DNA from 2 places in the Laedolimicola intestinihominis genome. Region 2 is predicted to be linked to the other one. Evidence: predicted binding sites of a transcription regulator. Region 2 holds the regulator's gene; the other holds the start of a gene.

Region 1 (7,900 bases), on a different contig from region 2:
CCTTCGGAACCGGGCGTCCGTCCGCAATGGGAACGGCGCTGGGAGCCAGATTCTGGCGTCCGGTGAAGTTCGGGTTGGAGGTAGCGCCGCCGTGGTGAATCTGCGCCGCAATCTTACAGCCATAGAGATGAACCGCGTCGGTCAGCTTTTCCATTTCAGAGATATGGTAATCCCGGGCGATACGCAGGTTGTGGATGGACGGAATGCTGTCCACGTCGTCCACACCGGTATATTCATTGATAATCATGCCGATACCGCCTTTGGCCCGCTCCTGATAGTAGCAGATCTGTCTGGGGGTAACGATGCCGTTCTTGTCGGCCAGATCCGTGGCCATGGGCATCATGATGCCGCGGTTTTTCAGAACCAGGGTTCCGATACGTCCTTTTTCAAATAACTTGTCATAGCTCATAGTGTATGTTCCTTTCTTTTCTTTGATCTGCGCACGCTTTTTGTGCATATAGGTATCTGATAAATCAGCAATTGCCCCGAAGAACGCTGGAAGAAATTCCCTTTAACATGTCCCGGTCAATACTCTCTAAGCCCTTCACCAGCGTGTCCAACTCATCCTTCGTGGTGAATGCGCTTATGCTTACCCGGACGGTGCCGTCGAATTCCTTATCCTTCAGGTGCTTATGAATTCGCGCAGCGCAGTGGTGGCCGGCCCGGACTGCGATATCCCATTCTTTGTCGAGAATTGCGCCTACTTCATTGGCCCGGAAGCCGTCCAGGTTCAGGGAAATGACACCTGCCTGAAGACTGGGATCCGGCGCACAGTAGAGGTGCAGGCCGGGAATCTCCCGAAGCTTAGGAATAAGATATTCCATAAGCTCGTCCTCGGTTTTCTTCGGGCGGACTGTTTTCAGCCATTTTAAAGAGGCGTGAAGGCCTGCGATGGCGGGAGTGTCCATGCTGCCGCACTCCATTTTCTCGGGCATATAGCGGGGCATGTCCTCGCTTAAGGATTTCATGCCGTTGCCGCCGGCCAGAAGCTCTTCCAGATCGATCCCGTTCTTTAACAGAAAGCCACCTATGCCAAAGGGCGCGTAAAGCGTCTTATGTCCGGCAAAGGTGATGGCGTCCGCCCGGAGGAAAGAGAAGCACAGCTTTAGAAGTCCCATGGCCTGAGCCGCGTCCAGCAGAGTGAAAGCGCCATATTCTTTAGCCATCAGAAAGATTTCCCGGGCCGGCAGGATGTAACCGGTCACATTGCTGACGGCGGAGACGCTGACAAAATCCGGTGGGGTCTGCCGGAACATTTCTTTCGTGGCCTCCAGGTCGATGGAAAGATCTGCGGCGAGGGGCAGCTCCAGAACCCGGATACCGACGCGCTTTTCCAGAAGCTTTAAGGGGCGAAGTACCGCGTTGTGTTCGTAAGGGGATACGTAGGCCACCGATTCTGGCGTCCATTTCTGTCCCTGGATAATCTGGTTCAGGGCAATGGTGACAGAAGGGGTCAGGATAACCTGGGCCTGCTCCCTGGCGTCGCAGAGACTGATCAGCTGCTCACGGACCTCCCGAATCATGGCGGTGGCGTCCCGGGCAGCCTGATACGCGCCCCGGCCCGCGTTGACAGCTGCTGTCCGGTTAAAATGGTCTACGGCGTCCCAGACACATTCCGGCTTTGGAAAGGTGGTGGCGCCATTGTCAAGGTAAATCATAACGGTTCATCTCCAGATTTGAAAATAATTACACTTTTGTGTATTAACGTAACAGTGCTTTTGCGATAAAAGGGAAGCTGCGGATCTGCCGCCGGCAAAACTGCAGCTTTTTTTATTATAACACGAAATCTTTCTGAAAGAAAGCAGGAACCGATGAATTTACAAGATATCGGATCGGAATTCAGGGCAGGGGATGCATCTACCGGAAATAGAGCTCCCGGATATATTCCACAGGCATCTCCCGGCCGGTCCAACGTTCAAAAGCCTTAGCGCCCTGATGGAGCAGCATGTACATACCGTTGAAGGTGTGGCAGCCTGCTTCCTTTGCGGTGCGCAGGAGCAGGGTTTCCCGGGGGTTGTAGATGACGTCGCCCACCACCAGACCCGGATGGAAGAAGGCGGGATCCGGGATCAGGGAAGCGTCTGTGTGGGGAGCCATGCCTACGGAGGAGGCGTTGATGAGTACGTCGGCCTCGTCCAGACAGTGCCTGAGCGAAGTGCTGTCCGCCAGATCAAAGAGACGGATCCGGCAGTCGCAGCGGGCATGGATCCGCTGGATTTCCTCGGCGATTAGCCTGGTGGACGCGGAGGCGCTACGGGCGAAGACGTCGATGGCAGCAGCGCCGTCCAGGGCCGCCTGAGCCAGAATGGCTGCCGCCGCTCCGCCGCTGCCAAGCAGGACCGCGTGTTTTCCCTCACAGGAGAAGCCTGCGTCCCGCATGGACTGCAGAAAGCCGTAGCCGTCCGTATTATCGCCAAAGAGCTGCCCGTCCCGGTTTACTACGGTGTTGACTGCGCCGCTTAAGAGGGCAGAGTCGGAGAGGGTATCCACCCGCTCGTACATAAGCCGCTTCAGGGGCATGGTGCAGTTCCAGCCGGCGGCCCCCAGGGTGATAAGTCCGTCCACGGCCCGTTCGAAATGCGTTTCATCTACGGAAAAAGCCAGATAAGTATAGTCCAGATCCAATTTTTGGAAAGAAGCGTTGTGCATAGCGGGGGATATGCTGTGGGAAACGGGATTTCCCAGCAGACAGGTAAGTTTCGTAGTGCCAGTTATCTCAAATTTTTTGTCCATTTTTACACCTTTTGCTTGAAGTTATCGGGGTTATCGTGTACACTTTTACTAAGGGTACAAAAAAAACAGGGAAAAGTCAATTGCAATTTGACAGGGCTGGAATGTATGCAAAGAAATACAATTTAAAGCCTTTATTCGGCCAAATTCGACTTGATAAAATCCCCCTGTCAGGGTATAATTGTACTAAGATTGTCAGGAAATTAACACAATTTAAAAGATAGAGTAAAAGGAGGAGACAACCATGCATATGGTAGACGGAGAACACGGACATTGCCACGGACATGAGCATGAGCATGATCACGAGCACTGTCATGAGCATACACACGATCACAGCCATGAGGGCTGCGGATGTGGCTGCGGCGATCACAAGCCGGGAAGCGAGCAGGAAGCGCTGCTTTCCTATATGCTGGATCACAACAAGCACCATGCTGCGGAGCTGGCTGAGGTGGCGAAGAAGTTCCGCGAGACAGGAAAGGAAGATGTGGCGGTACAGATTGAGAAAGCCATCGAAAATTTCGATAAGGGCAATCTGTATCTGAGCCTGGCGCTTTCCTTAGTACAGTAACGACAGTTTACAAGGAGGCATCATTATGTGTTTGGCAACTGTATATAAGACGATGAAAGACACGGAAGAGGTCGTGCTGAAGAATGTCAGCAAGATTTACGTAGAAGGCGATTCGGTGCGTCTGATTGATATCATGGGCGCCGAGGTGGTTGTAGAAGGAGCAATTTCCTTTGTAGATCTGACTGGCTCCGTAGTGAAGTTAAACTGCCCGTCTGTATAAAGACGGGCTATTGTCCGCTTATGAAAAGCGGGGGCACGCTGTACGGAGGCAGCCGTGCGTGCGGGCCTGGATGGGATATCAATATTGTTGATATATAGAAAAAATGGAGGTTGGTTGAAATGACAAAGTTAACAGACATCATGAACGAGCGCATGGCGCTGTCTTTCGAGGTTTTCCCGCCGAAGACTGAGAAGGGTATGGAGAATCTTCCGGGCACGATCGAGCATCTGTGCAAGTATCAGCCGGATTACATTTCCTGTACATACGGCGCAGGCGGCGGAAACGTAGGAGCAAACCGCGAGGTATGTCAGATGATTAAGAACGCTGGCACTACACCGGTTACCCACTTTACCGTAATCAAGAACACCAAGGAAGGCATGAAGGATCAGCTGCAGCAGTACCTGAATGAGGGCGTAGATCATGTTCTGGCTCTCCGTGGAGATATTCCGCTGGGCGAGACCACTACCTGTGGTGATTTCCAGTACGCTACAGACCTTGTAAAGTTCATTCGCGACGAGTTTGGCGATAAGTTTGAGATCGCTGTAGCAGGTTCCCCGGAAGGACACATCGCATGCAGAAGCCTGGAGTCCGATATCGCGGTTCTGAAGCAGAAGCAGGACAACGGCGCTGACTACATCATGACTCAGCTTTGCTGGGATATGGAGCAGTTCAAGTACTGGCTGGACGCTATCTACTCCGCCGGTGTTACCATGCCGGTAGACGTAGGAGTTATGCCGATTCTGGATCAGGCAGCTACCATCAATATGGCACTGTCCCGTAACGGCTGTGTAATGGATCACGAGCTGTGCAAGATCATTTCCCAGAACTGGCTGTTCCCGAACCCGTTCGCAGCTAAGGACGCTGAGGGCAAGCCGTTCGATATGTTCTATGATGATAAGATTAAGAGATTCCGCGAGGCAGGAATCGAGTACACCATCAAGCAGATCGATACCTATCGTTCTCTGGGTGTAAACGGTATCCATCTGTACGCTCTGAACAAGTGGAAAGATGTATCCGAAATCATCGACCGCGCAGGTCTGAAGACACTCATCTAGTTACCGTTCACTTCGTTCACAGTAACCAGATGAGTGAGTGGTGCACAGAAATTACGCATACTGCGTAATTTCGCGCATGAGGAACTCGGGATTTTGGCATATGCATGCCAAAACACCTCGCGGGACAGTGAATGTGAAAAGTAGCTTAAAATTGATTATTAAAAATTGCGGGCGGGGCACAAACCTGCCCGCGGTAAAAGGCAGGAGAGAACAAAGATATGCCACATACAATTGCCGTAGCCGGAAAAGGCGGCGTGGGAAAAACTACACTTACAGGACTTTTAATTGAATACCTGTGCCAGAAGAAGCAGGGACCTGTTCTGGCTGTAGATGCAGATGCCAATTCCAATCTGAACGAGGTGCTGGGCGTGGAGGCTGCTCCGACCCTGGGCGAGATTCGTGAGGAGATTGCAAAGGCAGAGACAGCGGGTTCCAACCCGATTCCGAAGGGAATGTCCAAGCAGGATTACGCGGAGCTGAAATTTGGAGAAGCGCTTTCCGAGCAGGATGATTATGATTTACTGGTGATGGGTCACACACAGGGAAAGGGATGCTATTGCTTCGTCAACGGGCTCCTGACGACCCAGATTGCAAGATATGCCAAGAATTACAAATATATAGTAGTAGACAATGAAGCGGGAATGGAGCACATCAGCCGCGGAATTCTTCCGTCGGTAGATACCATTATTCTGGTCAGCGACTGCTCACGCAGAGGCGTGCAGGCGGTAGGACGTATCGCGAAGCTGATTCCGGAATGTGGACTGAAGCCCAAGTCCGTAGGACTGATTATCAATCGCGCTCCGGGTGGAGTGCTGAATGCGGGAACGAAAGAAGAGATCGAAAAACAGGGCCTTCATCTGCTGGGCGTCGTTCCTCAGGACGAGCAGGTGTTTGAGTATGACTGTGACGGCGTGCCCACAGTAAAGCTTCCGGAGGATTCTCCGGTCCGCAAGGCGCTGTACAGTATTATTGACCAGTTGGATCTTTCATAATAAATTTATGAAAATAAAAAAAGGTAGGAGGTTTATAATGGGAGATTTAAAGTTGACAACGGTGGAGGAAATGGAAGCCGCAACAGCCAGACTTCTGGAGACAGGAGCAAAGGTAGGTGCTGATGCCTGGCAGCTTCGTGTGAAGAACCAGACACCGCACTGTAAGTTTGGTGAGCAGGGTGTCTGCTGCCGAATCTGTGCTATGGGACCGTGCCGTATTACGCCGAAGGCACCGAGAGGTATCTGCGGATGTGACGTACATGGTATCGTAGGCCGTAACTATCTGAAATTCACAGCAGGCGGAGCAGCTACACACTCTGACCATGGCCGTGAGATCTGCCACACACTGTATGAAGCTAAGCCGGACGGAGCTTACAAGGTTAAGGATCCGGAGAAACTGATCCGTATCGCAAAGGAGTGGGGCGTAGAGACCGAGGGTAAGGATATCTACGATCTGGCTCACGAGATGGCAGAGACAGCTCTGATGGAGTATGGTAAGCCCTTCGGTGTACAGAGATGGCTTAAGAGAGCTCCGGAGCATACCCAGAAGCTGTGGCATGATGCTGAGATCGAGCCGAGAGCAATTGACCGTGAGGTAGCAACCTCCTTACATATGGCTCATATGGGATGTTCTTCTCTTCCGGAGGCACTGGTTCGTCAGTCCTTAAGAGCAGGTCTGGCTGACGGCTGGGGCGGATCCATGTGCGGAACCGAGTTCTCCGACGTACTGTTCGGAACTCCGAAGCCCCTTGATACCGAGGCAAACCTGGGCGTTATGAACGCTGACAATGTAAACATCGTAGTACACGGACATGATCCGTCACTTTCTGAGATGGTCTGTGAGTACGCAGACGATCCGGAGATGATCGCGTACGCAAAGAGCATGGGCGCGAAGGGAATCACGGTATCCGGTGTCTGCTGTACCTCCAACGAGGTAGCTATGCGCCGCGGCGTTCCCATGGCAGGTAACTTCCTGCAGCAGGAGAACGTAGTTCTGACAGGCGCATGTGAGGCTATCGTTGTAGACGTTCAGTGTATCTTCCCGGCACTCGGACCCCTGAGCAAGTGCTTCCATACCAAGTTCATCACCACTTCTCCCATCGCGCAGATGCCGGATTCCGATTACATCCGCTTTGATGTAGGAACCGCTGCAGAGAAGGCTAAGCAGATTGTTATGACTGCATGTGAGAACTTCAAGAACCGTAAGCCGGATCTGGTATACATTCCGGATATGAAGCAGAAAGCAACTGTTGGATACTCCTTTGAGGCTCTGGTTAAGACACTGGATGGCGTAACCAACTCTCAGGTAGACGTAACAGGTACCACCAAGCCGCTTATCGAGTGTATCACCTCCGGTGTTATCCGTGGTGCAGTCGCTATGGTAGGCTGTAACAACCCGAAGATTCGCCCGGACTACGCTCATATCGAGCTGATGAAGAAGCTGATTGCCAACGATATCGTAGTGGTAGCATCCGGATGTTCCGCACAGGCAGCAGCAAAGGCTGGTCTGATGGATAAGGCAGCAAAGGATCTCTGCGGCGCAGGTCTGAAGAGAGTATGTGAGCTGGCAGACATCCCGCCGGTACTTCACATGGGCTCCTGTGTAGATATCAGCCGTATGATGGTTCTGGTAGCAGAGCTGGCCAAGGATTCCGGACTGAATATTTCTCAGCTTCCGGTTGTAGGCTGCGCTCCGGAGTGGATGTCTGAGAAGGCTGTTTCCATCGGTAACTACGTAGTAGCAACCGGTATCGATACCTTCCTGGGCGTTGACCCGTATGTAGCCGGTTCTTCCGAGATGGGCCAGTGGCTGACTGAGGGCGTTCGTGACTGGGTTGAAGCCGCTTATACTGTCGAGACAGACATCGAGAAGCTGGTTGACAAGATGATCGACCGTATCGAGGAGAAGAGAACCGCACTGGGAATCTAATCCGGATAAAAAGAGTAAAGAAAGAACCGGAGGGAATAGAACGTGAAAATTGCAATTACCGGAAAGGGCGGAGTCGGAAAGACGACCTTTGCAGCCACCCTTGCAAGATTATATGCGGAGGAGGGATGTACAGTTCTGGCAGCCGATGTGGATCCGGACGCGAATTTAGGTCTGGCGCTCGGTTTTCCGGAGGAGGTTCTGGACTCGATTGTTCCGATTTCCAAGATGAGAAAGCTCATCGAGGAACGGACAGGGGCAGGCCCCGGAAATGCCATGTACACGCTGAATCCCAAGGTGGATGATATCCCGGATACCTACAGCAAGACCTATAACGGAGTCAAGCTCCTGACGCTGGGCACTGTAGAGACCGGAGGGGGCGGCTGTGTCTGCCCCGAGCATGTGATG
Region 2 (7,900 bases):
GGAACGCGCTGGGACAAATCACAGACAAATTCGTAGTTAAACCGCCCGGACAGCTCCGCCAGTTCATCCACGGACAGAACCGCTTCTCCGTTTTTGCCAAACATGGTCACTTCCATGCCCGGAACTGCTTCCGGAATCTCCGTCACATCTACCATCATCTGATCCATACAGACTCTGCCGCAGATAGGCGCCCGCTTACCAGCGATCAGTACCACGCCCTTATTGGACAGGCTTCTCGGATACCCGTCCGCATAGCCCACAGGGACGGTAGCAATCCGGCGCGCAGAATCAGCCGTATAAATGCCGCCATAGCTTACTTCCGTTCCGGGCGCGATGGTCTTTACATGTACAATATGACTTTTCATCTCCATCGCCGGTCTCAGGGGAACCAGCTCCTTCTTCACCTCGTCGGAAGGATACAGACCGTATACCGTAATACCAGCCCGTACCATATCCAGATTTACCTCCGGCAAATCAATGATGCCGGCGCTGTTGGAGCAGTGATGAATCTGAAATTTCACGCCGGCTGCCTCACAGGCTTCCCGGAACGCGCAGTACCGGGCAAGCTGCTTCTCGGTAGCCGCTTTATCCAGCTCGTCAGATTTGGCAAAATGGGTAAACAGCCCCTCCATCCTGATGCCCGGAAGCTTACTGATAGCGCAGACATCCTGCACGCTCTCTTTGGTATCCGCAAATCCAATCCGGCTCATACCGGTATCTACTTTAATATGAACACTCACTTCTTTTTGCTGTCGAACTGCTTCCGCAGACAGTTCCTTCGCCATATCCAGGCGAAATACTGTGGGGCGGATATCCAGGCGCACCAGCTCCTCATAATCCTCCGGAAATACGTACCCCAGAATCAGGATTGGCTTTTGAATGCCATTTCTTCGAAGCTCTGCAGCTTCTTCAATGGTCGCTGCCGCAAAGCCCCACAGATAATCCTTCTTTTCTATCATTCTAGCAATGGGCGCTGCTCCATGTCCATACCCGTTGGCCTTCACTACAGCCGCAATTCTTGTTTTTTCTTTCAGGTTTGCCTTCATAGCCTCAAAATTATCTTCTATGGCATCTAAATCCACATAAGCCGCCACGCGCTTATATCCTTTCACGTCTGACACTCCTCACTATCCTTAATATACTATGCGTTTACATGCAAAAGGGAGCCAAAAGCTCCCTTTTATCATACTTCACTCCGATACTCCGTCAGGAACGGGGATGCTCTTTCTCATACCGTGTAATATTGTAAGAAAGCTGCATCAGGCTCTCTGACAAATGAACATTCTCTACCAGGACGTCCGACGGAACATCCAGATCGATATGGGCGAAATTCCAGATAGCCTTGATTCCATACTGAACCAGAAGCTTCGTCATCTCCTCTGCCTTGGACTTTGGCAGTGTCAATGCCGCAATCTGAATATCTTCATCCTTGATGAAGCTCTCCAGATCCTCCAGCATGTGAATCTGGATGCCCCGGACGCTTAAGCCCTTTAAAATAGGATTTACATCAAAAATGCCTTTTATGTAGAAACCGCGTTTTTCAAAATCCACATAATTGGCCAGAGCCTGTCCCAGATTACCACCGCCGATGATGATCATGTTATGTTTCTTGTCAAGGCCCAGAATCTTGCCGATTTCCTCATACAGATATTTGACATTGTATCCGTACCCCTGCTGCCCAAAACCGCCAAAGTTGTTCAGATCCTGCCGGATCTGTGACGCCGTGACACTCATCCGTTTACTCAGCTCGCCGGAGGAAATACGTTCTACTCCATTTTCCATCAGTTCTCCGAGATAGCGATAATAGCGCGGCAGCCGCTTGATAACTGCTTTTGAGATCTCTCTCTCTTCCATAATATTCTGCACATCCCTCAATAAATCTTTCAAAACTGTTTTTATTATAATCGAAAAGCAAATTTTTTGTCAATCTTTTTACTGGATTCTTCTGAAAGAATCGTAGATTTTATCTTGTTCAATCCTGTATTTTTCGCTATAATAGACTTCATGTGACATTCAACAACGAAAAACAGAGGTGTTTTTATGATATTAGCATGTCAAAATATAAACAAAGCCTTCGGAACCGACGTGATTCTGAAAAACGCGTCCTTCCACATGGAGGATCGGGAAAAAGCCGCCGTGGTCGGTATCAACGGCGCAGGCAAATCCACCCTCTTAAAAATCATCATCGGGGAAATGGAAGCAGACTCCGGCGAGGTGGTTCTGGCAAAAGGCAAAACCATCGGCTATCTGGCACAGCATCAGGATCTGAACAGTGATCATACCATTTACCAGGAGCTGCTGACGGTCAAGCAGGACGTTATCGATCTGGAGACCCGTATCCGGGAGATCGAAGCGCAGATGAAGGAGCTGTCCGGCACTGCGCTGGATATGGCGCTGGAGCAGTATACCCGCATGAACCATGAATTTGAACTTAAAAACGGCTACGCCTATAAGAGCGAGGTGGTCGGCGTCCTGAAGGGACTGGGGTTTGAAGAGGAAGAGTTCGAGAAGCATGTCAACAAGCTGTCCGGCGGTCAGAAGACCCGCGTATCTTTAGGCAAGCTTCTGCTCTCCCATCCGGATCTCATTATGCTGGACGAGCCCACCAACCACCTGGACATGAATTCCATCGCCTGGCTGGAAACCTTTCTTTTGAACTACGACGGCGCGGTTCTGGTGGTTGCCCATGACCGGTATTTTCTGAACCGGATCGCCACGAAGATTATCGAGATTGACGCCGGCGAGGTGACCACCTTCCAGGGCAATTACTCCGACTATGCCGCGAAGAAATCACAGCTTCGGGAAGCCCGCATGCATGCCTGGCTGAATCAGCAGCGGGAAATCAAACATCAGGAAGAGGTCATCCAAAAACTGAAATCCTTTAACCGGGAAAAATCCATCAAACGGGCTGAAAGCCGCGAAAAAATGCTGGACAAGATGGATATACTGGAGAAACCCACGGAAGTCCGCTCTGAGATGCATATCACCCTGGAGCCAAAGGTAGTCAGCGGAAATGACGTGCTGACCGTAGAGGGTCTTTCCAAATCCTTTGGCAGCCAGACCCTCTTCACGGATCTGAATTTCGACGTTAAGCGCGGCGAACGGGTAGCTCTTATCGGCAACAATGGAACCGGAAAAACTACAATATTAAAGATTCTGAATGGATTACTGGAAGCTGACAGCGGTTCCTTTACCTTGGGCTCCAAGGTTCATATCGGTTATTACGATCAGGAGCATCACGTGCTGCACCCGGAAAAGACACTGTTTGAAGAGATTTCCGACGCTTACCCGGATCTGGACAATACAACGATTCGAAGCACCCTGGCCGCTTTTCTTTTCACCGGCGACGATGTGTTCAAACGAATCTCGGAGCTCTCCGGCGGCGAACGGGGACGTGTCTCTCTGGCGAAGCTGATGCTCTCCGAGGCCAATTTTCTGATTCTTGACGAGCCCACCAACCATCTGGACATCGTCTCCAAGGAGATTCTGGAGCAGGCCCTGAACCGCTACACCGGCACCGTGCTTTATGTCTCCCATGACCGTTATTTTATCAATACAACCGCCACACGGATCCTCGATCTGACCGGCGGACAGTTAGTCAATTATATCGGCAATTACGATTATTATCTAGAAAAGCATGATATTCTGACGCCGAAGACGCAGAACCCGGAGCTTCCGGAGGCCAAAGCGGCAGAACCGGAATCTGCAGGAAAACTGGACTGGAAACAGCAGAAAGAGGAACAGGCACGTCAGAGGAAACGGGAAAATGATTTCAAAAAGACGGAAGCGGAAATCTTCGACCTGGAGACCCGGGACGGCGAAATCGATCAGCTTCTGACTCAGGAATCCGTCTACACGAATGTGGCGGAATGCATGAAACTTCACAAAGAAAAGGAGGCCATTGCGGCCCGTCTTGAAATTCTATACGAACAATGGGAAGCGCTGGCTCAATGATTGGCCAGCGCTTCATTAAATTCGGCTAAATTGTCTTCTGTCACATACATGCCGAAGCCCTGATCTTCCAGGCTCTCATCCGTCACCCCGTTAAAGATGCGGTCGATAATCATATCTCCCACCACTTCTGTATAATGACTGGATTCATAAAAATAGTTCTTATCCATGGTCACGGCATTTTCCCCGCTGAAGTTATAAAAGCTCCCCGCTGCTCCGGCCAGCCATCCCAGGTACTGATCGTAACCGAAATGCTTGGACTCCTGATAGGTCCGGTAATAAAGCGGATTGGTAAACACAATCAGGTTAATCCCATACTCTTCGCACAATTCCCGAATCCGCCGGATGTCCAGAAGCGAATCAGCCATATAATCGGTATAATAATCGTCCCAGTAGGGCACATCGTCCTTGAAGGTTCCGCCAAGAGACGGATCCCGGAGCGTACTTCCGCTCCGATAATAGCGTTCCACATAATCCGGATCGGTCACTTCATGATTTCGAATCACATCCAAGGACAGCAGAACGCCCTTAATGCTAAGGTATTTTCCATAAAATCCCAGTCTATCTGTCCTCGGATAGGGGATCCGGTAAAACTGATTCTGATGCAGGGACGGATCCACGAAGGCGGAAATATTATCCACGCCGATCATGACATTTTTCGGAATGATTCCATTGGCAATCATCTCCTGCAGGTTCTCCAGATGCTCCGCCGGCAGTCCTTCTGAATAGGACATATTGTACCATTTTCCATCTGGAATTTTTTCTGTGTCCACAAAGCCAGTCCGGGAGGAACCGAACAGGAATGAATCAAACTTGTCCGGATTATGCAGGATGTACTGCATTTTAATGTAATTGCTGTTGGGCTCTACCCCATTATCCCGGATTTTCTGCCAATGAAAAACATTGTAAGGATCCACCGCCATGGGAATGGCCAGCTCCAGAATCAGGATAAAAATCACAAACGGCGCAATTTTACGTAAAAATCGTCTCATAGATGTCCTCATTAAAACTGAAAGTATACAAAACTGTACTCGCCCAGCTGACGACTGTAAAGCACGACAAAAATCAGGGCGAAATAAAATGTATAGCGCACCGGCTTACCAAAACGGCCAAACCACTGACATACATCTTCCCTAAGCGCAATATAATCGTGCGCCATAAGCAGCACCACCCAGAACAGCACCAGCTTCAGTTCGTTGCTCTGAATCAGCCCGGCTTTTTTGAAGGCCACGTAACATTCCTTCACATAACTCAAAGGATGGGTAATGCCGTCAAAGAGATGGGTCAGAATATAAATTGCGTCTGACATGGTATTTGCCCGGAAAAACAGCCAGGCCAGGGTCACAAAGGCAAAAGTCAGAAGTACTCGGAACCTGTTTTTTCCCTCTTTTCCGGGTGGGAAATACTGATTCCAGATCCGTTCGAATATCTGCGCCGCGCCGTGAAGTCCGCCCCAGATCACAAAAGTCCAGCTGGCCCCGTGCCAGAGACCGCTTACCAGAAAGGTCACAAGCAGATTCCGGTACGTCTTCCATTTTCCGGCACGGCTGCCGCCCAGCGGAATATATACATAATCCCGGAACCAGGTGGACAGAGAAATATGCCATCTGGCCCAAAACTCTTTCACAGAAGCCGCGAAATAAGGGCTCTTGAAATTATTGACCAGATCAATGTCAAAAAGACAGGCCACCCCCCGGGCAATATCCGAATAACCGGAAAAATCACAGTAAACCTGGAAGGCATAAAAAAGTGTCGCCACGCCAAGAGCCAGACCTGTAAAACTTGTCACCTGATTGTATACAATATCCACGCTGGAGGAAAGCACATCCGCAATGGCAATTTTCTTAAAATAGCCCCATGCAATCAGCTTGGCACCCCGGATAGCCTTGTCATACTCAAAATGATGTTCTTCCTCTATCTGCGGCATCAGATGCTCCGCCCGTTCAATGGGACCGGCCAGCAGAAGCGGAAAAAAGGACACAAAGGCCGCGTATTTTCCAAAATGGCGGCAGGCCTTCGTCTTTCCCTTATAGACGTCGATCACATATCCAAGCGTCTGGAAAGTATAGAACGAGATACCTACCGGAAGCACCAGCTTCAGCGTCACCGGGCTCATGGAAATCGATGCACGCGCCAGAAGCGCTGTCACAGAACTGCTCAGGAAATTAAAGTATTTGAAAAAGAACAAAAGACCGAGGCAGACCAGCAGGGCCAGACCCATACATAGCTTCTTTTTCTTCTGTTCTTCTGTTTTCTCAATCACGAGTGCCGTTCCGTAAGAGACTGCCGTAGTCAGCAGAATCAGCAAAATGTATTTCGCGTTGGCGCTCATATAAAAGTAGTAACTGGATACCAGCAGGACGCCCCACCTGTGTTTCGGGGGCGTCAGCCAGTAAATCACAAATACAATAGGCAAAAATATATAAAATGCATTGGAATTAAACAGCATTTAAAAGTTCCTCTAAGGTCTTTCGGATCTCTTTGATAAAATCACCGCTGGAAAGCACCGTCGGATTCGGAAGGGTCGTAATTAGCGCCAAATCTTTGGTCATTTTTCCGTTTTCAATGGTTGCAATGGAAGCCTGCTCCAGTTTATCCGCAAACTCTGTCAGGGCCGGGTTCTGATCCAGCTCTCCGCGCTTTCTTAAGGCGCCGGACCATGCGAAGATGGTCGCCATGGAATTGGTAGAGGTCTCCTCGCCCTTCAAATGCTTGTAATAATGGCGCTGTACGGTTCCGTGTGCCGCCTCATATTCGTAATATCCATGCGGAGATACCAGCACAGAGGTCATCATAGCCAATGAGCCAAAGGCAGTGGCAATCAAATCACTCATGACGTCGCCGTCATAATTCTTGCAGGCCCAGATATAACCACCCTCGGACTTGATCACACGGGCTACCGCGTCATCGATCAGCGTATAAAAATAGGTAATGCCCAGTTTCTCAAACTGTTCTTTATATTCCTTCTCATAAATCTCCTGGAAGGTATCTTTGAAGAAATGATCATATTTCTTGGAAATCGTATCCTTGGTGGCAAACCACAAATCCTGCCTCTGGGAAACCGCGTAGGAAAAGCAGCTTCTGGCAAAGCTTTCGATGGAGCTCTCCAGATTGTGCATGCCCTGTACCACGCCGCCCTCTTTGAAGTCATGGATAGTCTCGCGCAGCTCGGTTCCATCCTCACCGGTAAATACAAGCTCACATTTTCCGGGACCCGGAATCCGCATTTCCGCAGCCTTGTATACATCACCATAAGCATGACGTGCAACGGTAATTGGCTTCTTCCAGTTTTTTACATATGGTTCGATGCCCTTTACGATAATCGGAACCCGGAATACTGTTCCGTCAAGAATCGCCCGGATGGTACCATTGGGACTCTTCCACATCTGTTTTAAATCGTACTCCTCCATGCGAGCCGCATTAGGGGTAATGGTCGCACATTTCACCGCCACACCGTACTTTTTGGTAGCTTCTGCAGCGTCCACAGTCACCTGATCGTCCGTCGCGTTCCGGTGTTCCAGTCCCAGGTCATAATATTCGGTCTTTAAATCAACAAATGGAAGAAGAAGCTCATCCTTAATCATCTTCCAGAGAATCCGTGTCATCTCATCTCCGTCCATCTCTACCAGCGGAGTTGTCATCTTAATTTTTTCCATCGTAGGTCCTCCTAGGGTTTGCGTTTTTCCGCGCTTTGTTCTTTATTATAGACGATTCCCCCTGGGACTGCAAGTTCAAAATCGTCCCAGCGCCGCAAATGCCTGATAGAGATTCAAGGAACCGTAGCCCCAGGAGCGGTTGGGATAAAGGAGGGACGCGCTTCGATCCGCGCCGCGAACCAACAGCTGTTTGATTTCCAGTGTTCCCATCGTCAGCCTGTTTTTCCGTACAACTCCCCATTCCAGTAAAAGTGCTGCCGCCCCGGCTGTCACTGCTGCCGCGGCACTGGTTC

Evidence for each region. Region 2 encodes Rex, which represses fermentation and respiration genes when NADH is low (regulators of the CRP and FNR family bind a similar motif). Its sites were predicted from a motif close to ATTGTTAANTANTTAACAAT; they were not measured.
Region 1: a site for Rex is predicted at 2,922-2,941, ahead of WMO29_RS05080 (DUF8180 domain-containing protein). Genes of this name have one in related genera too.

Annotation. Positions count from the first base shown of each region.
Region 1 is NZ_JBBMFE010000003.1:175,942-183,841, reverse strand. Features, by position in the region: gene WMO29_RS05095 (NAD(P)/FAD-dependent oxidoreductase) at 1-409, opposite strand, end outside; gene WMO29_RS05090 (aminotransferase class V-fold PLP-dependent enzyme) at 474-1,658, opposite strand; gene aroE (shikimate dehydrogenase) at 1,858-2,733, opposite strand; gene WMO29_RS05080 (DUF8180 domain-containing protein) at 2,975-3,298, shown strand; gene WMO29_RS05075 (CooT family nickel-binding protein) at 3,324-3,518, shown strand; gene WMO29_RS05070 (methylenetetrahydrofolate reductase) at 3,638-4,573, shown strand; gene WMO29_RS05065 (ATP-binding protein) at 4,792-5,565, shown strand; gene cooS (anaerobic carbon-monoxide dehydrogenase catalytic subunit) at 5,603-7,495, shown strand; partial or broken gene WMO29_RS05055 (ATP-binding protein) at 7,538-7,900, shown strand, end outside.
Region 2 is NZ_JBBMFE010000013.1:81,796-89,695, forward strand. Features, by position in the region: gene alr (alanine racemase) at 1-1,112, opposite strand, end outside; gene WMO29_RS13040 (redox-sensing transcriptional repressor Rex) at 1,207-1,854, opposite strand; gene abc-f (ribosomal protection-like ABC-F family protein) at 2,041-3,954, shown strand; gene WMO29_RS13050 (hypothetical protein) at 3,948-4,943, opposite strand; gene WMO29_RS13055 (MBOAT family O-acyltransferase) at 4,955-6,400, opposite strand; gene WMO29_RS13060 (NADP-dependent isocitrate dehydrogenase) at 6,390-7,607, opposite strand; gene WMO29_RS13065 (S8 family peptidase) at 7,683-7,900, opposite strand, start outside.